3 regions of the Sodalis sp. C49 genome follow, and region 2 is predicted to be linked to each of the others. Evidence: predicted binding sites of a transcription regulator. Region 2 holds the regulator's gene; each other region holds the start of a gene.
The links. The regulator Fur, encoded in region 2, represses iron uptake genes when iron is present. The targets are predictions, from matches to a motif close to ATAATAATGAGAACNACTATCAA.
Positions count from the first base shown of each region.

Region 1: exbB (tol-pal system-associated acyl-CoA thioesterase) is a predicted target of Fur. The motif match lies at 4,363-4,385, and genes of this name have one in related genera.
Region 3: fhuE (ferric-rhodotorulic acid/ferric-coprogen receptor FhuE) is a predicted target of Fur. The motif match lies at 5,940-5,962, and genes of this name have one in related genera.

Region 1 covers NZ_CP163303.1:4,430,343-4,440,718, reverse strand. Annotated here, with positions in the region: gene ABUK12_RS20070 (acyl-homoserine-lactone synthase) at 169-798, opposite strand; gene ABUK12_RS20065 (carbapenam-3-carboxylate synthase domain-containing protein) at 1,021-1,689, shown strand; gene ABUK12_RS20060 (SDR family oxidoreductase) at 1,944-2,843, shown strand; gene exbD (TonB system transport protein ExbD) at 2,904-3,329, opposite strand; gene exbB (tol-pal system-associated acyl-CoA thioesterase) at 3,333-4,289, opposite strand; gene metC (cystathionine beta-lyase) at 4,716-5,942, shown strand; gene ABUK12_RS20040 (DedA family protein) at 6,033-6,698, shown strand; gene ABUK12_RS20035 (AraC family transcriptional regulator N-terminal domain-containing protein) at 6,725-7,594, opposite strand; gene dkgA (2,5-didehydrogluconate reductase DkgA) at 7,886-8,716, shown strand; gene ftsP (cell division protein FtsP) at 8,830-10,242, opposite strand; gene ABUK12_RS20020 (1-acylglycerol-3-phosphate O-acyltransferase) at 10,248-10,376, opposite strand, start outside.
Region 2 covers NZ_CP163303.1:2,124,093-2,134,468, reverse strand. Annotated here, with positions in the region: gene alsE (D-allulose 6-phosphate 3-epimerase) at 1-68, opposite strand, end outside; gene alsC (D-allose ABC transporter permease) at 78-1,025, opposite strand; gene alsA (D-allose ABC transporter ATP-binding protein AlsA) at 1,037-2,575, opposite strand; gene alsB (D-allose transporter substrate-binding protein) at 2,633-3,568, opposite strand; gene alsR (transcriptional repressor AlsR) at 3,590-4,477, opposite strand; gene fur (ferric iron uptake transcriptional regulator) at 5,041-5,511, opposite strand; gene fldA (flavodoxin FldA) at 5,867-6,382, opposite strand; gene ybfE (LexA regulated protein) at 6,561-6,860, opposite strand; gene ABUK12_RS09635 (alpha/beta fold hydrolase) at 7,068-7,832, opposite strand; gene seqA (replication initiation negative regulator SeqA) at 8,036-8,569, shown strand; gene pgm (phosphoglucomutase (alpha-D-glucose-1,6-bisphosphate-dependent)) at 8,597-10,240, shown strand.
Region 3 covers NZ_CP163303.1:3,534,021-3,544,396, forward strand. Annotated here, with positions in the region: gene idnD (L-idonate 5-dehydrogenase) at 1-237, shown strand, start outside; gene idnO (gluconate 5-dehydrogenase) at 253-1,017, shown strand; gene ABUK12_RS15915 (gluconate:H+ symporter) at 1,099-2,418, shown strand; gene idnR (DNA-binding transcriptional regulator IdnR) at 2,564-3,556, shown strand; gene fhuE (ferric-rhodotorulic acid/ferric-coprogen receptor FhuE) at 3,633-5,798, opposite strand; gene ABUK12_RS15930 (LysR family transcriptional regulator) at 6,105-7,088, opposite strand; gene argH (argininosuccinate lyase) at 7,255-8,694, shown strand; gene ABUK12_RS15940 (amino acid ABC transporter permease) at 8,710-9,576, shown strand; gene ABUK12_RS15945 (amino acid ABC transporter ATP-binding protein) at 9,588-10,352, shown strand.

The DNA.
Region 1 (10,376 bases), 2.3 Mb from region 2:
CGCCGTCATCATCGGGAAATCGTTATGAATAATGGCGGTGGACATTGTCATGCCATGGTTACAGACCCATCCCGACCGTTACCTATTATCATCTTATTTAATTGAAACGACATTGACAATAAAACACTTAAAATAAACCCTGGCATGACCCATGATGCACCTAAGCGCTCAAAGATAAATAGGCCATTTTTTCAGATAACTTCCCTCACAATAATAATGACGGCGTATATATTTGATCAACGCGTCCTGGCTGTCTTCACCGATGCCGAGACGCAGCAAATATACCGGCTCTTTTTTTTCCGATAATCCGGTACTCTCGATCGCTATATTCCAGCCGCTCCGCTTAAGAATGGTATACATTGATTTACTGCATACCGTCATTATTGCCTGCTTACCAAGCATTCGGGCATAATTCACCATCCCCAGGAACAGCAAATGGCAAAACGGCAGCTTTGTCTCGGCAAGGTCCTTTACCCGCCCTTTATCAACAAAAAAGCGGCTGGACTCAATCAAGGCACCGTCTTCAGGCGCCTGATAATTAAAAAAATCCTTAAAAGGGCCCGTAATCATATTCGGCTGGTCCATGGTTATGAAACGCACGCTGCAGACGATTTCACCGCCATAGCATCCTAATAAATAATGGGTGTGTTCATTATCATAGCCGTCAAATTCCCGGTCTCCGACGCAGGTGACCTGCCAGTCCAGGCGATCCTTGAAGGTTTTTTTACGCAGCAGATATAATTCATCGAGTTTATCATTGATAATATCCTGGTACTTAACACTAATTAAATTAAACATAGTCCACCCTTTTATGATTATATATTAATGCTCTTTGATTTAACTTAATACAAAGTTAATTTATGGTATCAGTTAAGAAAAGCCCTAACAACCTGTACTAAAGTACAGGCAATAACTGTACTTAATACTAGCTTTTTACCCGTATCGATAACGTGTAATGTCTTTGCAACCGGTTATTTTTTATAACAGTAATTAGCATAATTAATAGTTACAAGAGGGTGTATGAGCAATCGTTTTTGTGTCATCCTTAACCAAGGAAATAATATCTTAACCATCACATCACGTCCGCACGGAAAAATACATCGGTTAAGGCAAGGCCAATTATTTATCGGTGACGGCACACCCTATAAGACGTATAATCAGGGAGATGAATCATGGCATATTATCGGCCATATCGACAACCTGCCGCTGCTAAATTACTTATTATTCAATTATTACCCCTCCGGCGCCGATCCGATCAGCGAAGAGATCATCAGCCTGGCGGTGAAGCGCCACGGCATGAGCATCATTGCGCTGCTGAAAGGTGATTTTTGCATTATCCATGAAGACGCGGAAGGTAACCTTACGCTGGTATCAGAAGAGGAAGACGAGTGGTGCGCGCCGGCGGGCGCTGATACCATCGCGGGATCCGCCGCGATAAAAGATGAAGGCCCCTGCACGCCGGCGGGCGCGTATTCGTTCTACAGCGCGAACGGCAACACAAACCATTGCGACGCCGTGCCGGCATGCCTGAGTCCCGCGGGCGAATATTTGGGGCAGCGCCGTATATGCGTCACACGCTGGCGCGAGCACAATTTACATTTTATCCGCAGCTTCCGCAGCCGCGTGGACCCGGGCAGCAGGAGTGTTAACAGCGACAATCCGCCTGATGCCAAGGGTTATTTTTTCTAGACCTTGATCATTATTACTCTCTTATTTTTTTGAATAAAAACCCGGGTAATTTTATTAATTTATAGCATGGTAATTTAGCCAATTGGAACATATCCATTAATTTTAAATAAATATTAATGCACCTGTTGGCATTTTTATGATTATTTATAATTGAGATTAAAATAATCGCTCAAAATTTTTATATTCGACAAATCCGGAAAATCAACTAGGCTTAGGTTTAAATAGGTATGCTTATTATTTAAAAGGAGAGAAAGATGGCTGATTTTGATCAATATACCATGCGTAATCCCGTGACCCAATATACCCGGGAGGACTTTCCTGAACAACGCCAGGACGCGCCCGGACTACAATCCGACATGACCCCGGTTCCTGATTGCGGTGAGCAAACCTATCGCGGCAGCGGCCGCCTGGCCGGACGCAAGGCCTTGGTTACCGGCGCTGATTCCGGCATCGGACGCGCCGTGGCCATCGCCTATGCCCGGGAAGGGGCGGATATCGCCCTGGCATATCATCCCGATGAACATAAAGACGCCGAACAGGTAGCGGAACTGATTAAGGAAGCGGGACGCAAAGTATTTATGCTGCCCGGTGATTTAAGCGACGAGTCGGTAAATGTCAAAGTGGTGGAAGATGCGTACAACCAACTGGGCGGCCTGGATATCCTGGCGCTGGTGGCCGGGAAACAAACGGCGGTGGAGGATATTGCCGATCTGACGACCGAACAGTTCCGCAAAACGTTTGAAACCAATGTTTTTTCACTGTTCTGGATGACCAAGGCGGCGTTGCCGTACCTGCCCGCCGGCGCGTCCATCATTACCACCTCGTCCATCCAGGCCTACCAGCCCAGTCCGTCGTTACTGGATTACGCGGCCACCAAAGCCGCCATCCTGAACTTTACCCGCGGACTGGCTAAACAGGTCGCCGCCAAAGGCATCAGGGTTAACTGCGTGGCGCCCGGCCCCATTTGGACCGTATTGCAGGTGTCCGGCGGACAGCCCACCGAAAAGCTGCCTTCATTCGGCACGCAGACCCCGCTTGGCCGTGCCGGTCAACCCGCCGAACTGGCGCCCATCTATGTCTATCTGGCTTCGCAGGAATCCAGCTACGTCACGGCCGAAGTCCACGGCGTCACCGGCGGCAATCACTTAAGCTAACCGTTCCATGGCGGGCCAGGCCCGCCAGCACCGGCTCAAAGCCGCCGAATTCACAGCAGCCTAGCGCTTGCCGCCGGATTCCGCCCCAACCAACCCCACCTTGAAGTACCCTCCCTGGCGCAGGTTATCCATTACCGACATCAAGGTCTCGTAATCAACGCTTTTATCAGCCTGGAAAAAAATCGTGGTGTCTTTATTGCCCTGGGTCAGCGTATCCAGCGACGTCGCCAGGTTAGCCGGTGTGACGGGTTGATCACCGAGGAACAACTGCTTATCCCCTTTTACCGACAGGTAAACCGGCTTTTCCGGACGCGGCTGCGGGGCCGCGGTGGAGTTGGGCAAATCCACCCGGATATCCACCGTTGCCAGCGGGGCGGCCACCATAAAAATAATCAACAACACCAACATCACGTCGATAAACGGCGTCACGTTGATATCGTGCATCTCCCCGTCGCCGTCAATGTCTTCATTCAAGTGCATTGCCATCGCTTAACCTATCCGAAACTTTGCCACGGCATGCGCGCTTTGACGCCCGGCGCTGGCGGCCAGATCCAAATCACGGCCCAATAACAGGAGAACCTGCGCGGCGCAATCTCCCACCATGGCTTTATAGCCGGCGATAGTGCGCGCAAAAATATTATAGATAACCACGGCGGGGATAGCGGCGAACAGACCGATGGCCGTGGCCAGCAGCGCCTCGGCAATGCCCGGCGCCACTACCGCCAGGTTAGTGGTCTGGGTATGGGCGATGCCGATAAAACTGTTCATGATGCCCCAAACGGTGCCGAATAAACCGATAAACGGCGAAATGGCGCCGATGGTGGCCAGAAAACCGTTGCCTTTACCCATCGCGCGGCTGGTGGCCGCGACGCTGCGTTCCAGCCGGAAGGCGACACGCTCTTTAATGCCGTTGCTGTCGTTAGACTCGGCGGAGAGATCCAGCTCATTTTGCGTCATGGCCAGCAGCCGGCCGGCGACGCTGGCTTCTTTAAATGCCGCCGCGGCCGAAAAAGCCTCGTCCAGGCTCTTCACCTCCGCAAGCGACGCCATCTCGCGGCGCAGCCGGCGTTTCGCCGACGACAGTTCGGCGCTTTTACCAAAAAACAACGCCCAGGTGATGATGGAGGCAATCAGCAGCCCAATCATCACGGTCTTGACCACCACATCGGCATGCTGATACATACCCCATACCGACAGATCCATCTGCGGCAGCAACCGCTGGCCGGAGGCGTCGACAGGTATCGCCTGCGGCAACCTTTGCGGCGCGGCGACGGCGGCGGTTCCCATCGGCGCGGGGGCGGTATCCGGCGCGGCGGCGGCGGCCGGCCCTGTCAGGCCAAATACCATTAGCGTCGCGACGGACATGCCACGCAACACTGCGGATAATGAATAAGCACGTCGCTGCGCCCTTTGGGACAGGACCTGGACCCGTTGTAAAACAGCCATTTTCACGCTGCGCCTCCACCTAAAACTTTGCTAAAAAATAATCCAGCCAGAATGATAGCAAACAGAACGGGAATTGATAGTGGTTCTCATTATTATTTGTATCAACCATTCTTGCGCCACCGACAACCCGCGATAAAATTTATCCTGCGCTCATCAACCTAATAACACCTCGCCGTGGAAAATAACGTTATTAACACTTCGGTTAAAGAACCGTTCAGTTCCCGCACGCGCGGGTTACGGCGGCGGCGGCGCTTATGCCGGATCCCTCTTTTTAAATCAAAATTAATATTATTATAAATCGTTTCAGCCCGGCCAAAACGCCTGCCGCCGCGGCGTATTCATGTTAACGTAGCACAGCGAACACCGGCGTCATTGCGCCGGTGGACCCTTCAGTACAGACAATCAGTTAAAGGCGTAGCGTGGATAATGAAGGCTAAGAAAATCGAGACGGCGTTGATTACCGCCGGCAGGGATAAAAAATATACCCAAGGGTCGGTCAATGCGGTTATCCAGCGGGCCTCGTCGTTGGTCTTTGACTCGGTCCAGGCGAAAAAAAAAGCCACCGCCGGACGTGCCCAGGGCGAGCTGTTCTATGGCCGGCGCGGAACGCTGACCCATTTTTCCCTGCAGCAGGCCATGGTGGAACTGGAAGGCGGGGCGGGATGCGCCCTATACCCCTGCGGCGCGGCGGCAGTGACCAATGCCATTCTCTCGTTCGTCTCGGCGGGCGACCATATCCTGGTTACCGGCTCAGTCTATGAGCCGACCACGGATTTTTGCCGCCATATCCTGGGCAAGCTGAATGTCGCCACCACCTGGTTCGATCCGCTGATAGGCGCCGGGATCGCCGCCTTAATCCAGGAAAACACGCGGGTGGTATTCCTGGAATCGCCGGGGTCCATCACCATGGAAGTACAGGATATCCCGGCGATCGTGAAAGCCGTTCGCGCGATCAACCCCGATATCGTGATTATGCTGGATAATACCTGGGCGGCGGGCATTTTGTTGCCGGCCCTGGAACTGGGCGTGGATATTTCCATCCAGGCCGGCACCAAATATATTATCGGTCACTCCGACGCCATGCTCGGCACGGCGGTCGCCAACGACCGCTGCTGGGATCAGTTGCGCGAACAATCGTATTTGATGGGCCAGATGGTGGATGCCGATAGCGCGTATATGGCCGCGCGCGGCCTGCGCACCCTGGGCGTGCGTCTTAAGCAACACGCCGAGAACGGCATGCGGGTAGCCTCCTGGCTGGCCGGCCGGCCGGAAGTGGCGGTGGTCAACCATCCGGCGTTGCCCAGCTGTAAAGGCCATGCGTTTTTTGTCCGTGATTTTACCGGCGCGAGCGGACTGTTCTCTTTTGTGCTGAAAGCGCGTCTGAGCCAGGCGCAACTGGAGTATTATCTCGATCACTTCATCCATTTCAGCATGGCTTATTCATGGGGTGGTTTTGAATCGCTGATCCTGGCCAACCAGCCCGAGGACATCGCGGCTATCCGCCCCGCCGGCGGAGTCGACTTTACCGGCACCCTGGTCAGGCTACATATCGGCCTGGAAAATACCGATGACCTTATCGCCGATCTTGCCGCCGGTTTCGCCAGGATTGAGGAAGCGTCTCATCGCGCATACCCGGGATCAGGTCTAAAATAGTTAATAAATATTGTCTGATTGCGTACGCGATCGAGGACAGACAGGGATGTTAACGTTAAGCTGCCAATAAAATGAGATAAGCAGGTAGAGATGAGCGTATTACATGAGATTATCCGCGCGCTTTGGCAACAGGATTTCGCCGCCCTGGCAAATCCGCGGGTAATCGGGATAGTTTACTGTGTGATGTTCGCCACCCTATTCCTGGAAAACGGATTGCTGCCGGCCTCGTTTTTACCCGGCGATAGCCTGTTGCTGCTATCGGGCGCCATGGTGGCGAAGGGGGTGATGGCGTTTATACCCACCCTTATCATCCTTACCGTGGCGGCAAGCCTGGGCTGCTGGTTCAGTTATCTGCAGGGCCGCTGGCTCGGGGATACCCGTATTGTCCGCGGCTGGCTGCTGCACCTGCCCGCCCATTACCATCAGCGCGCCTACGCGATGTTCAATCGCCATGGCCTGATGGCGCTGCTGGTCGGCCGTTTCCTGGCGTTTATCCGCACGCTGTTGCCCACCATGGCGGGAATTTCCGGCTTAAGCAGCACCCGTTTCCAGCTGTTTAACTGGTTAAGCGCCCTGATATGGGTCGGCACGCTGCTGACGCTGGGATTCGCCATCAGCCATGTGCCCTTGGTAAAACACCATGAAGACCAGGTGATGATGATCCTGATGGTGCTGCCGCTGGTATTGCTGTGCAGCGGGCTGGTAGGCACGCTGGTGCTGCTGCTGCGCAAACGCAAGGTCAAGGATGCCGCCTAGCCCCCTTTTTCTCCTCCCGGCGGGGGTTATATCTGCAACGCCGGGTTATGTCCCGGCACGCGCACGCGCGCCACGTCTTCCCGGGGCGAGATACCGAAATAACGTTTAAACTCCCGGCTGAACTGCGAGGGGCTTTCATACCCCACCTGCATGGCCGCGGTACCGGCGTTCAGTCCGTCATGCAGCATCAGGATGCGCGCCTTATGCAGCCGGTAGGTTTTCAGGTATTGCAAAGGCGAAGTGCTGGTCACCGCTTTGAAATTATGATGGAACGCCGACAGGCTCATATTGACGTCCGCCGCCAGTTGCTCGATGGTCAGGTTATCGGCAAACTGCCGTTCAATTTTTTTCAGGATCTTGGCGATCTGGTTAAAATGCGATTGCCGGTTCGCCAGGGCGTACAGCGCGTCGCCGCATTCGCCCTGCAGCAGGTAATACAAAATTTCGCGCACCACGGCCTGCCCCAGCACCCGCGCGTCCAACGGCTTATCCATAATATCCAGCAGGCGTTCGGCGGCACAAAATAATTCTTCGGTCAGCGGCGCGGCGTTAATGCCGCTTGACCGGGGGGTAACCGGCCTGAACTGCGCATCGTCCCCCATATCGATAATCAAATCCTGCAGCATCAGGGTATCGACGCCAATAAACAATCCCACCAGCGGCTCTTCCCGCGAGGCGAACGTCTCGCATTCGAACGGCAGCGGCACGCTCAGCAGCAGATATTGGCTGGCGTCGTAAACAAAGGTTTTGCCGCCGAGATAACCGGTTTTACGGCCCTGGAACAGGATAATGATGCCCGGCTCGTACATTACCGGGGTGCGGGCATAATAGGCGTCGGCATGCAGCAGCTTCACATGGGGAATGGTCACGGCCTTGTTCTCCCGCAACAATTGCATGGCGCGCAGCGACAAACGGGTACAGAGGGATTGATTTTGCGTCATGGCAAGGTTCTCTTGTTTGTACGATCCTACAGGTATAGTGCCTTTTTTTACTCCTTTTCTATAGTCTTTTGGAGAAACAGGCAAATAGCGGACAGGAATAAGCATTGAGTCCCAGCCGTGGGATGATCACAATGGAGGGGTACTCACGCCACGCAACACCGCAATTTCTACTAGAATAACTGATCTCGCCACGTGAGATCCCTGCCGGCCTGAACGGGACCGGCGCATGGAAAGTAAGGAGAAATGATGTCGACGCAACCTACAGTAAAATTTCATGATGGACGTACCATGCCACAGCTCGGGCTGGGCGTTTGGCAGGCCAGCAACGAAGAAGTCCTGAAGGCGGTGCAGGAAGCGCTGAAAGTCGGTTACCGCTCTATCGACACCGCGGCCATTTACAAGAACGAGACCGGCGTCGGCGAAGCGCTGCAGGCGGCCGCATTGCCCCGTGAACAGCTGTTTATCACCACCAAGCTGTGGAACGCCGATCAGACGGTGGCGCCTAAGGCGCTGGAAGAAAGCCTGAAGAAGCTACAGCTTGATTATGTCGATCTGTATCTGATGCACTGGCCGGTACCCTCGCAGGATACTTATGTCCAGGCCTGGCGCGATATGGTCAAGCTGAAGGAGGAGGGACTGGCAAAAAGCATTGGCGTTTGTAATTTCCATGCTCCTCATTTGCAGCGCCTGCTGGATGAAACCGGGGTTACGCCGGTGATTAACCAAATCGAACTGCATCCGTTGCTGCAACAGCGCGAACTGCGCCAATGGAACGCCGCCCACGATATCCTGACCGAATCCTGGAGCCCGTTGGCCCAGGGCGGGGAAGGCGTTTTTGACCAGGCAATTATCCGCAAGCTTGCGGAAAAATACGGTAAAAGCCCGGCGCAGATCGTGATCCGCTGGCATCTCGACTCCGGCCTGGTGGTGATACCGAAATCGGTAACGCCGTCGCGTATCAAAGAGAACTTCGCGGTGCTGGACTTCAAGCTGCAGCAGGACGAGTTGGACGCCATTGCCCAACTGGACTGCGGTAAACGACTGGGGCCAAATCCGGATACGTTTGTGAAACCCTGATAAGCGCCGGTGGGCATGACTGGCCTGGTCATATTCGCTCCGGGTCCCGCCGGGATCCGGAGGGTGGCTTACATTGCCGTGAGCCGCCGCAGTCGTATGGCCGGGCCGGCAATTTAGCCGGGACTGACGGTAAACTGGCCGGCGCAGCCGCGATCGGCCATTTCCAGCGTCTGGCTATAATACAGGAACGGGAAATGGTCGCCGGCCACCTGCGGAAACCAGACCATCAGCTCCACATCGCCGTCGACCCATACCGTATCCTTCCAGCCGCGGTCTTCCGGCAAGGGCGAATTGCCATTGACCCGCTTGATCAAAAACGCCACGCCCTGGATATGGAATGACTGCGCCGTCTCGGCGTGGATGATCCAGCGCTCAAAGCTGCCTTGCAGCGCCCGGAAATCGGTGCGGTTCATATCCCACATGGCGCCGTTGATTTCAGGCTGGCTGCCCCCGAGATGAAACTCCCGCGTGCGGGTGATATTGCCGTCGATCACCTGGTCCGACAGCAGCCGCATCGGCAGGTTATCGGTGACCAGCGGCAGCAGGCCGGTGGGTTTGAGCGTCAGCACAATGGTTGAGATCAGGATCGACGAGGGTTCAAAAAAACCGCGCACCCGATCCATAATGCCCGCCGCCGCGCCGGCGGTGATCGCCACTTCTTCGCCTTTCGACATATCAATCAGGATTTCGCGCCGCTCGCCGGGGGCAAGCGAGAGTTGGCTTACCGGCACCGGGGCCGGTAAAAACCCCTGATCGCCGGCCACCACCTGCATGGTGCGTCCGTCGCTCAGCTGCAGCTGGTAGCGCCTGGCGTTCGAGGCGTTAAGCAGCCGCAGGCGCACCCAGCCCCGGGAAACCTCCACGAACGGACTCTGGGCGCCATTGGCCAGCAGGGTGTCGCCGAAAAAACCGCCGTTGGCCGGCGGGTTATAGACTGGGGCGCCAAAGTTATCCAGGCGCTTATCCTGGATGATGACCGGGAAATCGTCCACGCCGTAATGATTAGGCAGAGGTGAGGACTTACTGACTTCATCTTCCACCAGCCAAAGCCCCGCCAGGCCGTTATAGATATGCGGCGCCATGCGGTTGGGGGTGTTGGCGTGATACCAGCAGGTGCCGGCCGGCTGGCGGATGGGGATAACCGGCGACCAGTCGACGCTGGCCGACATCATGCGCGGGGCGCCGCCCATCAGCGAGCCGGGCACTTGCAGGCCGCTGACCGTCATGGAAACCGGTTCGTTAAGACGATTGTTATAGATGAGCTTAACGTCGTCGCCGTTGTATACCCGTACCGTCGGGCCAAGGTAGCCGCCGTTGATACCCCAGGTGGCGGCGCGCCTGCCGGGCATAAACTCCCAGTGCGCCCGTTGCAGCGTCAGGAACAGCGGCTGTCCCCGGCGCGATTCCAGCAACGGCGGAATGGGCAAGGCGGTCGGTTGCCCGGCGGCCCGCGCCCTCAGCGGCAGCGCGCCGGCGCATAACGCAATCCCCGATGCCTGGATAAACTGACGCCTGTTGAATGACATAGCCGTTACCCGGCCTTTTGCGGCGCCGGACGCCCTTCGCGCTGGGCCACTTCCGCATCCAGCTCCGCCAGTTTGGCCGCCATGATATCGCGGCAGTGCGCGGCCAGTTCGCGCACCTGATCGCGCCCATAAGG
Region 2 (10,376 bases):
TCGATAAATTCAATTTGCTCTTTAAACTTTAATAAATCCATGCACATTAAAGAAGGGGATATCTTCATATCGGTTACCTATTTACTGATAAGTCGATCTAAAGCCACGGCGGCGATAATCAATCCCCCCATGACAACTAATTGGTAATACGTTTGCACCTGAAGAATATTAAGGCCATTGTTAATCGTGCCAATAATTAAACCACCAATTACCACCGAGAATATTCGTCCCTTGCCGCCAAAAAAACTGGTGCCGCCGATAATGGCGCTGGCGATGGCATAGGTCTCAAAGCCAATGCCGGCCAAAGGCTCGGCCGCGCCCAAGCGCGCGGTGGATACCACGCCGGCGAGCCCGGCGCAGATGCCGGAAATAATAAACACTACCAGCATATGGAATTTAACGTCGATACCGGAAAAAAATGCCGAATTTTTGTTGCCGCCCAGGGCGTAAATATTTCTGCCAAGCCTGGTGCGCGCGGTAATAAACCACAGGATAACCGCAATGATCAAAGCAAAAATCACCGGTACCGGAATACCCAGCACGCTGCCGGCAAAGAAGTTAACAAAGCCGAATGAGAAGCCGTACACCGAGTTGGCATCGGAAATGACCAGGGTGATGCCGCGAAAAATAGCGTTGGTGCCGAGGGTAATAATAAAGGGATGCAGGCCGGTCCAGTTAACCAGGCAACCGTTGATGGCGCCCAATAGCCCGCCGACCACCACCCCGCCAATCAGCGCGGCGGAGACCGGGTCAAGACCCGCCAGCATCAGCTTGGCGGTCACCATGCCCGACAAGGCCAGGATAGCCCCCACCGACAGGTCGATGCCCGCCACCAGGATGGCGAAAAACTCGCCCATGCCGATCAAGACCGTTACCGAACTCTGTACCAGGATCTGGGTAATATTGTTGGTTTTCAGAAAATATTCACTGGATATAGAGCCGAATATGGCAACAATAATCGCCAGGATAAAAAACGTGCCGTACTGATCCCAGAATTTTTGGAAGTTAAAGGTGGCCTTCTCCATTTTTATTTCCCTCAGCTTTGTGGCAGAGCCCACGTCATAATATCTTCTTCCCCGATACTCTCATTATTGTCAAGAATATGGGCTAATGTCCCTTCGCAAAATATTGCGATACGGTCGCATACGGTAATGATTTCCGGCAGTTCGGATGACACCATCAATATGGTTTTTCCCGTGGCGGCCAATGTGCGCATCACCTTATAAATTTCCGCCTTGGCCCCGACATCAATGCCGCGGGTAGGTTCGTCAAAAATAATAACCTCCGGCTCGCAGCAGAGCCATTTTGATATCAATACCTTTTGTTGGTTGCCGCCGGATAACTCAGTGATATTTTGGTCCACCGAACTGCATTTCAGCGATAGCAGCCGCCGCTGCGTTTCCGCCAGCTGCCTTTCCTTATCCGCATTAAATAATCCCAGAGCACCTTTATAGCCGCCATCCTTAAGGCTTTTGCTGATGGCGATATTCTGCGCAATGGAAAAATTATCAAAAAAGCCGTTTTCACGCCGACTTTCGGTGATATATCCCATGCCCTTCTTCAGGGCGTCCAGCGGCGAAGAGGGCGTGATATCGACGTTATGCAGCATCACCTTGCCGCTGCTTTTCGGTTCCACGCCGAAGATGCAGTTCATGAATTCGGTGCGTCCCGACCCCACCAGTCCGGCAAAGCCCATGATTTCGCCCTTTTTTACCTGGAAGGAGACGTGCTTGACCCGGCGTTTATCCCGGCTGGTGATATTCTCCACCGCAAAGATGATATCGGCGTCCCCCGTGTCGCCGCCAACCTTCTCCTTAAGGGAGCGAAAGCGGTTTTGCAGCTCGCGTCCGACCATCAGCCGGACAATATCATCGTTGGTCACCTGTCCCATCTGCCCGGACGCGACGCTGCTGCCGTCCTTTAGCACCGTATAGCGGTTGCAGATGCGGCGTATTTCGTTAAGCTTATGCGATATATAGACAATCGCCGTGCCGTCCTGGCGCAGCTGGTTCATGATCAGGAACAGATAATCCACTTCGTTATAGGTCAGGGAAGAGGTCGGCTCGTCCATGATGATCACCCTGGCGTCCAGCATCAGGGTCTTGGCGATTTCCAGCATTTGCTTTTGGCTGATGGACAGGTTGCCCACCTTTTCGTCAAGCCGTATTTTCAGCCCCACGCGCAGCAGCATAATAGCCGCTTTGGTACGCATGTCGTGCCAGTCCACCACGTTTACGCCGAACACTTTTTTTACCGGCAGACGGCCGATAAATAAATTCTCCAACACGGTTAATTCATCGATAACGCTTAATTCCTGGTAAATTATACCAATGCCCAATCTGGCAGCGACTTTATGATCGAGCTTCGCGTACTCGACATCATTAATTATTATTTTCCCCGCCGTCGGTTCATAAATACCGGAAAGTATTTTCATCAAGGTTGATTTGCCGGCGCCGTTTTCACCTAATAAAGCATGTATCTCATTAGGGTATATTTCCAGGTCAACTGATTGCAACGCCTGGACGGGACCAAAGGATTTGGCGATCCCCTCCATTTTAATATATGGAGTGCTCATATTACTCTCCGGATTAATGACAAGACGGCGGGAATAGGCGGTCTTGCGGCACCTGGACTATTTGGTGACTAATATAGAATCGACGGTTTCAATTTTCGGCTGGGCATCAAGCGCAATCAGCTTGCCCGCTTTCACCGTATTCACCAGGATGGCCAGGCCGTTGGCGCCGATTTCCGCCGGATTCTGGGCCACGGTGGCGGTCATCATGCCCTGGGCGACCATCTTGCGCGCCTCGGGAATACCGTCGGTGCCGACCACCAGGATCTTGCCGGTCTGTCCCGCGTTGGCCACCGCCTGCGCCACGCCCATCGCCATGGTATCGTTGGCGCAGTAGAAGGCCTTCAGCTGGGGATGACGTTGCAGCACATTGGTCGCCACGTCCAGCGCCTTGATGCGATCCCAATCCGCCGGCTGGCTGGCCACCAGCTTGATATGGCTGTTGGCCTTGAACTCCGCGGTCGCGCCGTTGCGCCGCGCCTCGCCAGAGGCGTTGCCGGCCTTGCCTTCGATAATGGCCACTTCGCCGCCCTGGGCGCCCAAGCTGTCGATGATAAATTTGGCGCCTTTCGCGCCGACCGCGACATTATCGGTGGTGATAAAGGCTTCGACGTTGCCCTTGGCCTTGGCCAGGCTGGCTAAATCGATTTTTTCGTCGAGGTTAACCAGGTGAATCCCTTTCTGATAAGCCTTGGCGACGGGAATCACCAGATTCACCGCCGATAAAGGCGCAAAGGCGATGCCTTTATAATTCTTATTGGTTAAATCCTCGAATAATTGTAATTGCGATTGGAAGTCGCCTTCCGACGGTGACGCGAATATATCCACCGTCACGCCGAGATCCTGGGCCTTTTTCTCAATGCCTTGTTTCATCTCTACCCAGAAAGGGTTGGATAATGTTTTAAGAACAACGGCGTAATCGGCTGCCGCGTGGACCACGGTGGACAACATCAGTCCACAGGCGGCGCCACCGGCCAATTTAAGAAATTTATTCATTATTCTATCTCCAAAAGAGAATTATTTATAATCACGCTTCAGGTACTTGGTAATGGAACTCGTTTTTTCCAGGTTTTTATTCGCCAGCTCGATATCCTGCCGCGCTACCGAGACATAAAACGCATCCAGCAGCGTAAGCTGCAAAATACGGGCCGAAGCGTTTCTGCCTAATAACGGCGTTTCCGGCGCCGGTGAACAAATATTAAAATCAGCCAGCTGGGCTATAGGGGAATTGCTGCTATGGGTAATACAAATGATCTTGGCCCCATTATCCTTGGCAATCGACACCACCCGTTTCAGATCGCTGGTGCGGCCCGAATGGGATACCACCAACGCCACATCGCCCGGTTGCAACAGGGAGGCCGACATCATCATCAAATGCGCGTCCAGGTAGGCATTGCAACGCAAGCCGATTTTCAGGAATTTATGCTGCACGTCCGCGCAAATGGAATTAGAGCCGCCGACGCCGTACAGCTCGCGCTGATGGCCGGCAAAAAAGCATTGGGCCGCCTGCTGGATGACGTTGGCGTCGACTATCGCCTGGCCTTCGACAATGGTGCGTACGGTCAGGTTAAACACTTTGTTGACCACATCCTCCGGGCTGTCGGTGGGCGAGAGTTCGGCGGTGATATCATGGTCGGCATGATCGAAGTACTCGACGATGGCGCTGCGCAGCTGGCGAAAGCCGCTGAAACCGAGAATTTTCGACACCTTGACAATCATGGCTTCCGACAGGCCCAGACTCAGGGCCACCTCTTTGATCCCCGAGACGTCGGTGAGGTTGCCGGGAGATAAAAACCACTCCACTATCCGGCTTTCGTTTTCAGTCATGCCTTCTTGTTTAATACGAATATAAGGAGCAATGCCTATGCCGCGCGGCATATCGTTTTGCAGTTCCGCATCATTCATCTGGACTATCTCTGGTGATTAACATTGCCTGTCACTATATCACCATGGCGAAAGTTTAAAATCTGCTGCGAACTTCACGTTTTTTATTAATTTATAAATTAACTTTTTGTGTAAAAATCGAGTCACCGATCCGGGTTAATTTCAGGAAGGTATTTTTGGCTATATTAATTCAATAAAATCATATAATTAAAATGTATCTTTTGTTGTCGCTTACTGCTGGCAGCGAAAAATAGCTTTATCATCATATTCACAGAATAATTTACCCGGTGAAAAAATCGCAATAAAAACGCTGGCGTTTCAATGTATTACGCAGACGAGCCCAAAAAAGCGTCGCAGGGCCTCAATTTATTCTTTATTTATTTTTATTTTCTGTGAAGTTTTCTGGAGTTTGCCGGCGGTGAGCACGGCGGTGATTGGCGGATACGACGCTTGTCGACGCGCTTCGGGAAGGAAACGTTACCAGGGAAGGGGACGGGCGGCGTTTAGCCTCATTGAAAAAAATCGTTGCAGGGTGAGAAAGCGGCGCGATAACAGCCGCTTTGGAGAAACGGACCGCGCCGCGGTTATTCTTTTACGCCGTTGAGCATATCGGCGTGATCGTGCAGCGTTTCGTCTTCGCGGCAGTTGCCGATTTCACAATGCCCATACAGATATAAGCTATGGTTGGTCAGCTTGATATTGTGCCTTTTGGCAATATCACGCTGGCGCGCTTCGATGAACTCGTCGCGAAATTCGATAACCTTGCCGCAGTCCAGACAGATCAGGTGGTCATGATGATACTGTTGCGTCAGTTCAAAAACGGATTTGCCGCCTTCAAAATTGTGGCGGGTTACGATACCGGCGTCGTCAAATTGGTTTAGCACGCGATATACCGTGGCCAGGCCGATTTCCTCACCCATATCGATCAGTTTTTTGTACAGATCTTCCGCACTGACGTGATGGCATTCCGGATCTTGCAACACTTCCAGAATCTTCAGTCTGGGAAGGGTGACTTTCAGGCCGGCCTTCTTCAATGCAATATTATTGTCAGTCATGCGGGTTTAGTCCTGTTACTTTGATAATCTGATTGTAGGCTAGCTTAGCCTATAACATCGGTCGGCCCGAAAAATGTGACGCCGTCTCATTATAAGACTGCCTGTCCAAAATGAAAACCGCGCCTTGTTAACAACTATAGCCCGTTTCAGGGGGCGAATTCTGCAACATTTTGCTAAAAAGGGTGGAACCGCTGCGCTATTGTACCGCGTTGTGGATAAAAGTTAAAAACTTGTATCTATTAATTTGAAAGGATTTAGTTATCAGTGAGGTTGGCGGCGCCGTCCCGACGCCATGACGGCAACCGATTCTCTTGCCGGGCGCCGTCGCGACGGCACCCTCCCGCACGGCTTGACTTTAGCTGAGCTGCAATTCAGCGCTGATTTGCTTCACCCAGCCGTCCACGCGTTCATTGGTCAGCTCGGGCTGGCGGTCTTCGTCAATGGCCAGGCCGATGAAGTGATTGTCGTCCGCCAGTCCTTTCGACGCTTCGAAATGATAGCCGGCGGTGGGCCAGTGACCGACGATGGTCGCGCCGTTGGGCTCGATAATGTCGCGAATGGTGCCCATGGCGTCACAGAAATATTCGGCGTAATCCTCCTGATCGCCACAGCCGAACAGCGCCACTTTTTTGCCGGAGAAATCTATTTCTTCCAGGGTGGGGAAAAAATCATCCCAGTCACATTGCGCTTCGCCGTAATACCAGGTCGGGATGCCGAGCAGCAGGGTGTCGAACCGCGCCAGGTCTTCTTTACTACTTTTGGCAATGTCATGAACTTCGGCAACATCCGCACCCAGTTGCTTCTGAATCATTTTGGCAATATTTTCGGTATTGCCGGTGTCACTGCCAAAAAAAATGCCTACAGTTGCCATGAATTTGAAAACCTCTTAAATATTATGGATATGTTCCGTAACAGAATCAGCGATGCTCTGCGGCAATCATAGCAGACCCTTATGCGGGGAGAAACTCGCCGGCCGGGTTTTGTCGCAAATTTGCCCCGTCCGCGGCCTTGGGCCCTGGACGGGATGGCGCTTTACCGGGCCGGCAAGTTTATTCCGGATGCGGATCCGCGCCTTGTTGCCGTTCAAGCTCGGCCAGTAAAATCAATTCGATCAGCTCGCTGCGCGACAGGTTTTGCCGGTAGGCCAGCTCATTTAACGCATCCACCGCCTCGGCGTTGATTTTCAGCTCCACCCGGCGCAGGCCGCGCTTTTTATCCCGGCGCAGCTGGTTACGCTTGTTGATGCGCAACTGCTCATCGCGGGACAGGGGGTTCGTCTTCGGTCTTCCCGGGCGCCGCTCATCGATAAATAAATCCAGGGTGGTGCGGTCCGTTTGTTCTTTTGCCATAGGTCATGAAGGGATTGTGCATCAAGAAGCAGGCGGGCAAACCCCGGCCGGCGGCGTGGCTGGCTACGCCGCCGGACGCGCATCGCCCGTAACGTTATGTTTTATGTACGCCGGGGCTGCCATAAAACACAGCGGGCCATGTTACCCCAGCCCGGTAGCAAACGACAATATTAAACTCGCCGGCGCTAATCCCGGCGGCGGCCCGGCCTATTCTTCCAGGAAACGGGCCAGGGCGCGCATGACCGCCGCGGGTTTCTCCGCATGAACCCAATGACCGGCGCCGGCGACCACATGCGCCCGCGCCCGGGGGAACTGGCGTTGGATCGCCTGGCGGTAACCGTCATCCAGATAGGGCGATTTTTCACCGCGGATAAACAGCACCGGCCCTAGCCAGGGCGCCGACTCCCGCCAGCCGATAAGCGCCGGATAGTTATCCCACAGCGCCTCGACGTTAAACCGCCACCGGCCCTGGTGAAAGGATTTCAGCAAAAACTGGATGGTTTCCTCATCAAGGGCGTCATGGCGCATGAGCGCCGCCGCCTCCGTGCGCTGTGTGACGCCCGCCGCCTCGACGCGCCTGAGCGCGGCGAAGACGTTGTCATGGTGACGGGTGGGGTAGGCCACCGGCGCCATATCGATAACCGCCAGCCGCGCAACGCGGCCGGGCGCCTGGGCGGCGAGGGTCATGGCGACCTTGCCGCCCATGGAATGGCCGATGAGGTGACCGGCGTCGATATGCAACGCATCAAGCAATTCGATCACGTCCCGGCTCATGGCGGCGTAACCGGCATCGTGGTCATGGGGGGACAAGCCGTGATTGCGCAGATCAATCTGCAGGGTGGCGTGGTGTTCCCCAAGCGGCCTGGCCAGCACGCCCAGGTTATCAAGGCTACCGAACAGCCCGTGCAGCAATATCACCGGCAGTGCTTCACCCGGCTGCCGGGCAGGTTGCAGACGATAGTGTAATTTCATCCTGATCCTCATGGCGATAACAGAGCCTGATAGCCTATCATGAGTTATCCGTCCCGCGGCCGTAAAAAAAGCGGCGGCGCCAGGAAGGCCCTCGGGGGAAATTCCGACTTTTTACCGAAGCCGGATACTAGCGCTATTCGCGGGGCCGGTTTAGCTTGTATAATCCTTTTGATTGATTTATGAGAAGAAAGCCCCGGATAAAGATGAAAACAATTGAAGTCGACGAAGACCTTTACCGCTATATCGCCAGCCATACGCAGCATATCGGCGAAAGCGCCTCGGATATTTTACGCCGGATGCTGAAATTTAATGCTCAGGCCAGCGCCGCAGCGCGCAGTGCGCCGCCGCCGGAAACGCCCCTCAAGACGCAGGCCGTGTCTGCGACCCGCGATCGCGTGCGCGCCATGCGTGAGCTCCTCCTTTCCGACAGCTACGCCGAGCAGCGCAAGGCGGTTGATCGTTTTATGCTGGTGCTGTCCACCCTGTATAGCCTGTCGCCCGCCGAATTTACCGAGGCGGCGGATATCCTGCACGGCCGCACCCGTACTTATTTTGCCGCTGATGAGCAGACATTATTGCAAAATGGCAGCCATACTAAACCCAAGCAGGTAGCGCAAACGCCCTACTGGGTTATCACCAACACCAACACCGATCGTAAACGGAGCATGGTGGAACACATTATGCTGGCAATGCAGTTCCCCGTGGAACTGACCGATAAAGTTTGCGGTACCATTTGATCAACAGCAGGCAAGGGAGAAGCACCGATGGCTAATAGCCCCCGCGCCGGGCAGCCCGCCCGGCAAAGCGATTTAATCAATGTCGCGCAGTTAACCTCGCAGTATTATGTGTTGCGTCCGGAGCCGGGCAACACCGCGCATGCGGTAAAATTCGGTACTTCAGGCCATCGCGGCAGCGCGGGGCGCCACAGTTTCAATGAAGCCCATATCCTGGCCATCAGCCAGGCCATTGCCGAAGAGCGCGCCAGGCAGGGCGTTACCGGCCCGTGTTATGTGGGCAAGGACACCCATGCGCTGTCCGAACCGGCGTTTATTTCGGTATTGGAAGTACTCAGCGCCAACGGCGTGGAAATCATCGTCCAGCAGGACAACGGCTTTACCCCGACGCCGGCGGTGTCCAACGCCATCCTGACGCACAATCGCGCCGGCGGCGCCCAGGCCGACGGCATTGTCATCACCCCGTCCCATAATCCGCCGGAAGATGGCGGCATCAAATACAATCCGCCTAACGGCGGACCGGCGGACACGAATCTGACCAAAGTGATCGAAGAGCGCGCCAATGCCCTGCTGGCGGACGATTTGCGCGGCGTTAAGCGCCAGTCGCTGGACGCGGCCTGGAACAGCGGCCATATCCATGCGCAGGATCTGGTGCAGTCCTATGTGGCGGGGCTGGCCGAGGTCGTGGACATGGCGGCCATCAAAAAAGCGGGACTGAAACTGGGCGTCGATCCGCTGGGCGGGTCCGGCATTGCCTATTGGCAGCGCATCGCCGAGCATTACCAACTCGATTTGACGCTGGTGAACGAGCAAATCGACCAGACCTTCCGCTTTATGTATCTCGACCACGACGGCATTATCCGCATGGACTGTTCGTCCCAATGGGCCATGACCGGCCTGCTGTCGCTGCGTGATAAGTTCGACCTGGCCCTGGCCAACGATCCGGATTACGATCGGCACGGCATCGTTACCCCGGCGGGTCTTATGAACCCCAATCATTTCCTGGCGGTGGCGATCAACTACCTGTTCCAGCACCGTCCGCAGTGGGGCGCCGACGTGGCGGTGGGCAAAACCCTGGTCTCCAGTGAAATGATTGACCGGGTGGTGGCCGATCTGGGCCGCCGTCTGGTGGAAGTGCCCGTCGGGTTTAAATGGTTTGTCGACGGCCTGTTCGACGGCACCCTGGGTTTTGGCGGCGAAGAGAGCGCCGGCGCCTCGTTCCTGCGTTTTGACGGCAAGCCCTGGTCCACGGATAAAGACGGTATCATCATGTGCCTGCTGGCGGCGGAAATTACCGCGGTCACCGGTAAAAATCCCCAACAGCACTATGATGAACTGGCGCAACGTTTCGGCGCGCCCAGCTATAACCGCATCCAGGCGTCGGCCACCCACGCGCAGAAGGCCGTTTTGGCCAAGCTGTCGCCTGAAATGGTCTCTGCCAGCACCCTGGCCGGCGACCCCATCACCGCGCGCTTGACCGAGGCGCCCGGCAACGGCGCGTCCATCGGCGGCCTGAAGGTGATGACCAAAAACGGCTGGTTCGCCGCGCGGCCGTCCGGCACCGAGGAGGCCTACAAAATTTATTGCGAAAGCTTCCTGGGGCCTAAGCACCGGGAACAAATCGAACGCGAGGCGGTGGAAATCGTCGGCGAAGTACTGGCCGGGGCACAATAAGGCCCGCCCGGCGGTCGGCGCATCTCGCGCCGCCGCCATACCCGCCGTTACGGGGGAGCTTTCATTATCCAAGGCGCTGATTTATCAGCGCCTTTTTTTGCGTTTCAGCGCCGCCAGGCAGCCGGTGATACTGGCG
Region 3 (10,376 bases), 1.4 Mb from region 2:
GGCATGGGCGGCGTGACGCCGGAGTTCCCCATGATGATGGTCATAGCCAAGGAAATCAGGCTGGTGGGGAGTTTCCGTTTCACCACCGAATTTAATACCGCCGTGGCCTGGCTGGGCAACGGCACCATTGACCCGCTGCCGTTGTTATCCGGTGAATATCCGCAGGCCGAACTTGAACAGGCGTTGATCTTCGCGGCGGACAAATCGTTAGCGTCAAAAGTACAGTTGGTTTTTTGAAAATAAGGATCCAAAATGAACGATATTTTTTCATTAAAAAATAAAAAAGCGCTGATTACCGGCTCCGCCCAAGGCATTGGTTTTTTATTGGCCAACGGACTGGCGCAATCGGGTGCGGAAATCATCATCAATGATATTACCGCCGCCCGCGCGGAAAAAGCGGCGCAGCAGTTACGGGACCAGGGGTATACCGCTTATTCCGTCGCATTTGATGTGACGAAAAGCCAGGCCGTTAATAGCGCTATTGAGCAAATTGAGTCCGATATCGGCCCTATTGATATTTTGATTAACAATGCCGGCATCCAGCGACGCCATCCGTTTACCGAATTTCCTGAGAAAGACTGGAACGATATTATCGCGGTAAATCAAACGGCGGTATTTTTGGTTTCACAAGCGGTTGCCCGTAACATGATCAAACGCAACCGGGGTAAAATCATCAATATTTGCTCCATGCAAAGCGAACTCGGCCGTGACACCATTACCCCCTATGCGGCGTCAAAGGGCGCGGTTAAAATGCTGACCCGCGGCATGTGTGTGGAACTGGCCCGTTATAATATTCAGGTTAACGGCATCGCCCCCGGCTATTTTAATACCGAAATGACCAAAGCCCTGGTCGATAACCAGGAATTCACCGCCTGGCTGACCAAACGCACCCCGGCCGCCCGCTGGGGAGACCCGCAGGAACTCATCGGCGCCGCGGTATTCCTGGCGGCGAAAGCCTCTGATTTTGTCAACGGTCACCTGATCTTTGTTGACGGCGGTATGTTAGCGGCAGTCTGAAAGTAAAAAAAATAACGAATAATAAATAAATGACGGGAGCCGCCCGCGGGCGACTTTTCGTCATTAGCATGGGGATTGTATATGCCGATTATAATTATTGCATTAGGGGTAATATTACTCCTGATATTGATGATCAAATTTAAAGTCAATGGTTTTATCGCCCTGGTGTTTGTGGCGGCGGTGGTGGGTATCGCCGAGGGCATGAAACCGCTGGCGGTCATGCACTCGATTCAAAACGGTATTGGCGGCACCTTGGGTGGTTTGGCGATGATCCTGGGATTCGGCGCCATGCTCGGACGCCTGATCTCCGATACCGGCGCCGCCCAGCGCATCGCCACGACGCTGATACAGTTTTTTGGCAAACAACGCATCCAGTGGGCGCTGGTGATAACCGGGCTGGTGGTCGGCCTGGCGATGTTCTATGAAGTCGGTTTCGTCCTCTTGTTGCCGTTGGTATTTACCATTGTGGCCGCCTCGGGGCTGCCTTTGCTGTATGTGGGCATTCCGATGGTCGCCGCCCTGTCGGTGACCCATTGCTTTTTGCCGCCGCATCCCGGCCCTACCGCTATCGCCATCATTTTTAACGCCAACCTGGGCACCACGCTGATTTATGGCCTGATCATCGCTATTCCGACCGTCATTATCGCCGGCCCCCTTTTTTCCAAACTGCTGAAAAAATTTGAAAAAGAACCGCCGGCGGGATTATTCAACCCGAAAATTTTTACCGAACAGGAAATGCCCGGTTTTGCCGTCAGCGTGACCGTGGCCATTATCCCGGTCATTCTGATGGCATTGGCCGCCATCGCCGACATGACCATGGCGAAAGACGACGGCGTGCGTCTGTTGCTGGAATTTATCGGTAATCCCGCCGTGGCGCTGTTTGCCGCCATCGTGCTGGGTATTTTTACTCTCGGCCTGCGCAGCGGGCGCCAGATCGGCCAGGTGATGGATATCCTGGGTGATTCCATTGCCGCCATCGCCATGATCATCTTTATTATCGCCGGCGGCGGCGCCTTCAAACAGGTATTGGTGGACAGCGGCGTCGGTGATTTTATCGCCAATATCATGCGCGGCACGTCGCTGTCGCCGCTTGTCATGTGCTGGTGCGTCGCGGCGTTATTGCGCATCGCGCTGGGGTCGGCCACCGTGGCGGCGATCACCACCTCGGGCATTGTTTTACCGATTATCGCCGTCACCCATGCCGATCCGGCGCTTATGGTGCTGGCGACCGGCGCGGGCAGCGTGATCGCATCCCATGTCAACGACCCGGGCTTTTGGCTGTTTAAGGGTTATTTTAACCTGAGCGTGGCTGAAACCTTAAAAACCTGGACGGTCATGGAAACACTGATCTCGTTTATCGGATTAGCCGGTGTACTATTGCTCAATATGATTATCCATTAGTTGGCGCACTGAAAATAATTGATAGGGAGGCCGGGGATATGCACCAGACGCGCCCAGTCCGACAGAACGCCTGGAACGTCGCGCGAAAGGCTATCCCCGGTCTGCCGGCCATGGCAACAGGACCGGGATCATCAGAGAGGGTGGAATGAAAAAATACCGGGTCAGCATGCAAGACATCGCCACCTTTGCCGGCGTCACCAAAACCACGGTCAGCCGTTATCTGCGCACGCCGGAAAAAGTTGCCAAGGCGACCGGGACCAAAATAGCCGGTATTATCGAAGAGTTGAATTATATTCCAAACAGGGCGCCGGAGATGATGCTGAATTCCATCAGCCACTCCATCGGCATCCTGGTGCCGTCGTTTAATAATCAGGTATTTTCCGACGTGCTGGCCGGTATCGAGTCCGTAACCTCGGTTAATAATTACCAGACATTAATCGCCAATTATAATTACAGCAAGGAAACGGAAGAGCAGCAGATTGTTAATCTGCTTTCCTACAGCATCGACGGCATTATTTTGATGGAAAAAGAACATACCCTGCGCAGTATAAAAAGCCTGCTGGCCGCTAAAATCCCCGTTGTTGAAGTGATGGATACCCGTGAGGAATTTATGGATATCCAGGTGGGCTATGATAACCAGGAAGCGGCTTTCGATATGATGTCGACCATGCTGGCCAGCGGCAAACGCCGGGTTGTCTATCTTGGTTCGCGGGATGATTTACGCGACCGCCAGCGCTACCAGGGGTATGCCCAGGCGATGAAGTCTTACGATTTAACCCCGCTGATGCTCACCGCCAATGAAATCTCCTCGTTTTCCCTCGGCGCCGATATCTTTAACCAGGCGCTAAAACGCTTCCCCGATCTGGACGGTCTGTTTTGCACCAATGACGACATCGCCGTGGGCGCGCTGCTGGAATGCCTGCGGCAAAATATCCCCGTCCCCGGCGATATCGCCATCGCCGGTTTCCATGGGCTGGATATCGGCCGGGCCATTACCCCCCGCCTGGCAAGCGTTATTACCCCGCGTATCGGCATGGGAAAATGCGCGGCGGAAATGGTGCTGAAAAAAATCCGCCATGAAGATGTCAATTACTCTATTGACTTAGGCTATCAGATTTTTAAAGGAGGTACGATTTGACGCCGCAGTTAAAACCGCGGGTTAACGGGTATGGATGCCAGAAGACAAGGCGGGATATCTCCCGCCCTGTCTATGATCAGAAGGTGTAACCCACCGTTACCGACATATTGCGCGGCGCGCCATATACCGCGTAAGGACCGAGGTAGTCATAGTACTCTTTGTCGAACAGGTTGTTGATATTGGCCTGCACCGAAAGCTGGCGGGTAACCTGGTAGCGGCTGAACAGGCTGACCAGCGCGTAGCTGCCCTGGTCGGCGCGCATGGTACCCTGCGGGCCGGCGGCATCCTGCCAGGTATGGTTCTGCCAGTTTACGCCACCGCCCACCGCCAGATCGCGCAGCATCGGCAGTTGATAACGGGTAAACAATTTCAGCGAGGTGCGCGGCAGTTCGGCGTTGATGGCGTTGCCGTCCTGATCGTCGGCCACATAACGCGCGCCGCCAAAAGTGACTTGCCAGTTGTCGGTTACCGCGCCGTTAAGTTCGAACTCGACGCCTTTGCTGACGGTGCCGTCGACGCCGCGATAGGCCATTTCCGTCGTACCGGGAATATAGGTGCCTTCGCTTTGCGCCACATTATCCTGCTCGATACGGAAAATCGCCAAAGACGCGGTCAGGCGGCTGTTGTACCAGTCGCCTTTCAGGCCGGCTTCATAGTTTTTACCCGTCGTCGGGTCCAGATAGTTTTTACTGGCGTCCCGGTAGGTCTGCGGCTGGAAGATAGCGGTATAGCTGGTATAAGCGGACCAGGTGTCGTTGATATCATAAATCAGGCCGGCGTAGGGCGTGACGTCGTCTTTATCGCTGGTGGCGGTCGAACCATTGGCGCGCCAGTCGGTGTAGCGCGCGCCGACGATCAGGTGCAGCGGATCGGCCAGCGAAAAACGGGCCGCGGTATAGACCGATTTTTGCCGGATGGTGTCGTTGGAATAATCAACCCATGGACTCCAGTCCGCATCGGCGATATGGCCGTTCCAGTTGTTATAATTGCCGATATCGGACTCGGTGATGGTGGCCTGGGAGTTAAAAAAATGATTATTTTGTTTGCTGTAGCTGGCGCCGGCCACCAGCTCATGCTGTCGGCCCAGCAGCTCAAAGGGTCCCGTGGCGTAGGTATCGACGGAATCCAGCTTACGTTTGCCTTTATTCCAGCCGCCGTAGGCGGAAACGCCCTCGCCGGTGTCCTTATCCGGGAAACCGTCGGCATACATCAGCTTGGAGTCGAAATCGGTTTCGGCATGGGTGCCGTTGACGCGCAGCTGCCAGCCGTTGGCAAAGCGCTGGGTCAGATCGGCAAAAACTTTTTTCGACTCATGGCTGGAGTAGCTCCAGTCCGGCGCCGGATTAAAACTGCGGTCAAAATGCGTGCGGCTGCCGTCGCTGTACCAGGTCGGCAACCCGCCCCAGGTGGGATTGCTGGTATCGCTTTCCTGATAATCATAACCCAATGATAGCGTGGTGGAATCCGTCAGGTCGGCGTCAATAACGCCATAAATGAATTTTTTGCGGTTATGATAGCGATCAAGCCAGGTATCGTTATCCTGGTAGCCGGCAATAACGCGGCCGCGCACGTTGCCTGATTCCGTCAGCGGCGCGGAAAGATCGGCTACCATCCGTTGCTTATCCCACGTGCCGTAAGTGCCGGAAACAGAGCCTTGGAATTCGCGGCTATCGGCACGTTTGCGCACCATATTGATAGCGGCGGAGGGATTGCCCGATCCGGTCAGGAGCCCCGTTGCGCCGCGCACCACTTCGATACGATCATAAATGGCGGTATCCGAACCGGCGTCGCCGAAGTTCCAAACGTCGCTCAGGGTGGTGGGAATATCATCATAAAGAAAATTGTTGATGAAAAAACCGCGGGAATAATACGTTGAACGATCGGAGTCGATATTATTGGCGGTTATGCCCGTGGTATTGGTCAGTACCTCGCCCACGGTTTGCAGGTCTTGATCCTGCATGCGCTGTTTGCTGATGATGCTGACGGACTGAGGAATATCACGCGGCACCAGCAGCATTTTTGTTCCGGCGCGGGTGACCGGCACACTGTAATCTTGCCGGGCGGCATCGGTTGCGCCGCTTGCCTGGGCATTGACCACCATCGTTTCATCAGAAGACGCTTTTTCGCCGGCCGGCTCATCCGCCCATGCCGGATTGACAAAGGATGAAATCAACGTGGCAATAAGGGACAAAGAGCATGTCCAGCCTGAATGAGTTACCCGTTGCCCCGCGCTACGTTTCATTACCCCTGGCACTGCCGACATTCTCTTTCTCCACAAGACCGTTGTTTTGTTAAATCAATGAGTTGACCGCTACTTTTATGATTCTTTCCCGCCCCCGCGCAGCCTGATGAGTCTGGCATAGAAGGGCGCGCAAAGAAGATAATGAGAATACTACTCATTAGCTTTACATATGTAAATAAATTTAACCAATGTCAGTTCGGCGGGCGGAATCGGTAAGGTGACTGGCGCTGCGGGATATTTTCCAAGTGGGTGATAAATCTTTTAAGCGATTGCCCAGGGGTGGTGCAATGCCGCGGGGCCGGTGCATTATTCTGCCCCGGTATGATCCGCCGGGGCGATGGCGGCATTTTTAAGCGCATCACGAAATAACTTCACCACGGAATTTAACGCCGCGCCTCTTTTTACCACCAGATTAAACGGCGTGGTCACCGAGATATTCTCCGGTTTGAGCGCTTTGATTTTTCCTTCGCGCTCATAGCGGCTGATATAATGTGCGGGCAAAAATCCGACATAATTACCGGTAAGGATAAGCATGGTAACCGCTTCGACCTGTACCGCCACGGCGTTGGAAGAGGAAAAATGAAGCCCGGGATTTTGATGGCCATGATTGGTGTAGAAATGCCTGATTAAACTGGCGCTGGCAATACGCTCATTGGTTAATGCGTTAGGCGCCAAAGAAAACAGCTCATGCCGGTTTGAACAGCAAAGATAGGCTATTTCATGATAAAGGAAGAAATAATCAAAATCGGGTTTTTCCTGGTAGACGGGTATTATGCCACAGGTGAAACGGCCGTCGATAACGCCGCGCTCGATTTCCTCAAGCTGGGTGGCATGGAGACGCACGCTGACCTTGGGCGCCTGGCGGTGTATCTCGCTTAGCGCCCCCACCACCGGTGACTGCGCGTCGGTGATGGTATTATCGATAATGCCGATATTTAATTCACCGAATATTTCATGGCGGGCATGGTTTAACGTATCCCGGAACTGATTTATCGATGAGAACAAATCAAGGCACGCCAGATAAGCCACTTTGCCATGCTCGGTAAGATAAAACCCTTCACGTCCCCGGGTGCACAGTTTCATGCCGAAACGGATTTCAAGATCGGATATTTGTTTACTTATCGCCGCCAGTCCGATATTTAATTCATTGCAGGCCGCGGTAAATCCTCCGGCCTCAACTACCGTTTTGAATACCCGCAAAAGCTTTAAATCGGCAACGCCAATGTTCTGCTGATTAATATCACTTTTGACTGGCGACGTGTTTCCAAATTTGGAAAGTGGACTTTCCATAATAACTATTTACCCCCACGCCCTCGTTCTCCATTATCAATTTAACAGCCTCTTTTATCTCATTTCGCCATGGCCAGCGGATGTTTGTCCTCTTTTCTTCCGGTCTTCATCACCGACCGCGGATAAAGCAAAGATTGCAACATCCATGCCATGAAAGGAGCATGCCATGCCACAACCGGTAGAACGTTTATGGGGAGCACGCTTCAAAAGCGGCCCCGCCGCCGCGCTCAGCGCGCTGTCGCGCAGCCCCGACGCCTATTTTGCCCTCACCGCCTACGACCTGGAAGGCTGCCGCGCCCATGCTTACGAATTGCAGCGCGCCGGGCTGCTGGACGCGCGGGAAACCGACCTGATGGTGGCGGCCATCGGGCAATTGGCCGATGACCACCGCCAGGGCCGTATCCAGCCCAGTATTGATGATGAGGATGTGCATACCTTTATTGAGCGCATGCTGACCGAGCGGCTGGGGGAACTGGGCGGTAAACTGCGCGCCGGCCGGTCCCGCAATGACCAGACCGCCAACGATTTGCGCCTTTACCTGCGCGATAACGCGCGGAAAATCGTCCTCGCCCTGCTGGGATTGCAAACGGCGCTGGTGCAGCAGGCGCAGCAGCATATCAACAGCATCGCCCCCGGCTTTACCCACCTGCAGCAGGCCCAGCCCATCGTGTTCGGTCATCAGCTCCTGGCCCATGCCCAATCGTTTGCCCGCGACGTCGAGCGCTTGCAGGACTGGGATAAACGTTGCGCGCTGTCCCCCCTGGGCGCCGCCGCCATGGCCGGTTCGGCGATTGCCATGCACCCCGAGCTGTCGGCGCGGGATCTGGGTTACGACGGCCCCTGCGAAAATTCCATCGACGCGGTGGCCAGCCGCGATCATGTGGCGGAATTTCTGTTTGCCGGCGGCATGCTCGGCGTCAATCTCTCCAGGCTGTGCGAAGAGGTCTGCCTGTGGGCCTCGCGCCAGTTCCGCTGGGTATCGCTGCATGATGCGTACGCCACCGGCAGTTCCATTATGCCGCAGAAAAAAAACCCCGATATCGCCGAGCTGACCCGCGGCAAAAGCGGGCGCTTAATCGGCAACGTGACGGCGATGCTGGCCACCATGAAAAGCCTGCCGCTGTCCTATAACCGCGATCTGATCGAAGACAAGCGCAATGCCATGGATACGGTTGAACAGCTGTTATTGGTTCTGCCGGCCATGGCCGGCATGATCGAGACCCTGGTCGTCGACCGCGAACGACTTCTGCAGCAGGCGCCGGAAGGCTTTACCCTGGCCACCGAGGTGGCGGACTGGCTGTCCCGCCGGGGTGTGCCGTTTAAAGAAGCCCATGAAATCACCGGCCGGCTGGTACAGCTGTGCGAACAGCAACAACTGGCGTTGCACCAGCTCAGCGACGATCAGCTGGCCGGGGTGGATGCCCGCCTGACCGGCGAGGTGCGCCAGTGCCTGACCCTGGAGGCGGCTATCAACGCGCGTTGCGCCTGGGGCGGAACCGCGCCGGTCCGCGTAGCCGAACAAATCGCCCGGCTACGCCTGAAACTGGCGGCCCAGGCCGCCTGGGTGACCAGCTATGCCGGTCTGACGTTAACCTCTGTTGAATAACCGGCGGGAGTGGCTATGAACGAACAGCGCTATCCTGGCGGCGACCCGTCCGCCAGGATCGATCTCAGCGAATATCAGCACGTGCCGCAGCGCTATTATGGCCGGATTTTCTCCTCGGTGATTATTCTGGCGCTGCTGGCGTTGCTGATCAATGCCTTCGCCCACGGCAACATCGAGTGGCGCTTCGTCGGCCAGTTCCTGACCGCCAAAGCCATTCTTTTCGGCCTGGGCAATACTATCGTGATGTCTGTCCTGGCGATGCTGCTGGGCGTCATCTTCGGCGTCGTTATCGCGGTGATGCGCATGTCGCAAAACCCGGTGCTGCGCGCCGTCGCTATCGGCTACACCTGGATTTTCCGCGGTACCCCATTGATATTGCAATTACTGCTGTGGTTCAACCTGGCGCTGATCTTCCCGGTCATGGGCATTCCCGGGCTGTTCAGCGTTCACACCGTCGATATCATGACGCCGTTTATGGCCGCGCTGCTCGGCCTGAGCATCAATCAGGGCGCCTATACCTCGGAAGTGGTGCGCGCCGGCCTGCTGTCGGTGGACCAGGGCCAGTATGAAGCCGCTAAAACCATTGGCATGACCCGCCTGCATGCCCTGCGGCGCATTATTTTACCCCAGGCGATGCGGGTGATTATCCCCCCCATCGGCAACGAATTTATCAGCATGGTGAAGACCACCAGCCTGGCCAGCATGATCCAGTATTCCGAGCTGCTGTATAACGCCCAGACCATCTATTTCGCCAACGCCCGGGTAATGGAACTGCTGTTTGTCGCCGGCATTTGGTATCTGGTGGCGGTGACTCTGCTGTCGCTTGGACAGGTGCGTCTGGAACGGTATTTCGGCCGTGGCACCCGGCGCCGCGATCGCTAACGGGAGGACCGATGAAAAACATCATCAACGCCGTCAATGTGAACAAGTATTTCGATCAATTTCAGGCGCTTAAGAACATTAACCTAGCTGTGGACCACGGCGAGGTTATGTGCGTTATCGGCCCTTCCGGCTCGGGGAAAAGCACGTTTTTACGCTGTATCAATCAGCTGGAGCGCATCGACAGCGGCGGCATCTGGGTGGATGACGAGCTGGTGGGCTACCGCATCGTGGGTAAAAAGCTTTATCCGCTCAATGACCGTCAGGTGGCCCGCCAGCGCCTGAAGACCGGCATGGTATTCCAGCGCTTTAACCTGTTTCCCGATAAAACCGCCCTGGAAAATATTATCGAGGGGCCGACGCAGGTGCTGCTGCGGCCGGTAAAGGAAGCCACCGAGGAAGCCATGGCGCTGCTGGACAGGGTGGGGCTGGCCCACAAGCGCGACGCCTATCCGCTGGAACTGTCCGGCGGACAGCAGCAGCGGGTGGCGATTGCCCGCGCGCTGGCCATGAAACCCAAGCTGATGCTGTTTGACGAACCCACCTCCGCGCTGGATCCGGAGATGGTGGGCGAGGTGCTGGCGGTGATGCGCGGCCTCGCCGCCGAGGGAATGACGATGATCGTGGTCACCCATGAGTTGGGTTTTGCCCGGGAAGTAGCCAACCGCGTGGTCTTTATGGATGAAGGCGGGATCATTGAGAGTGGTAATCCGGAAGATGTTTTGCTCCATCCCCAGAATCCGCGGACCCAGAATTTTATCTCTGCCGTCCTGATTTAAACATCATTACATAATGAGAACCTG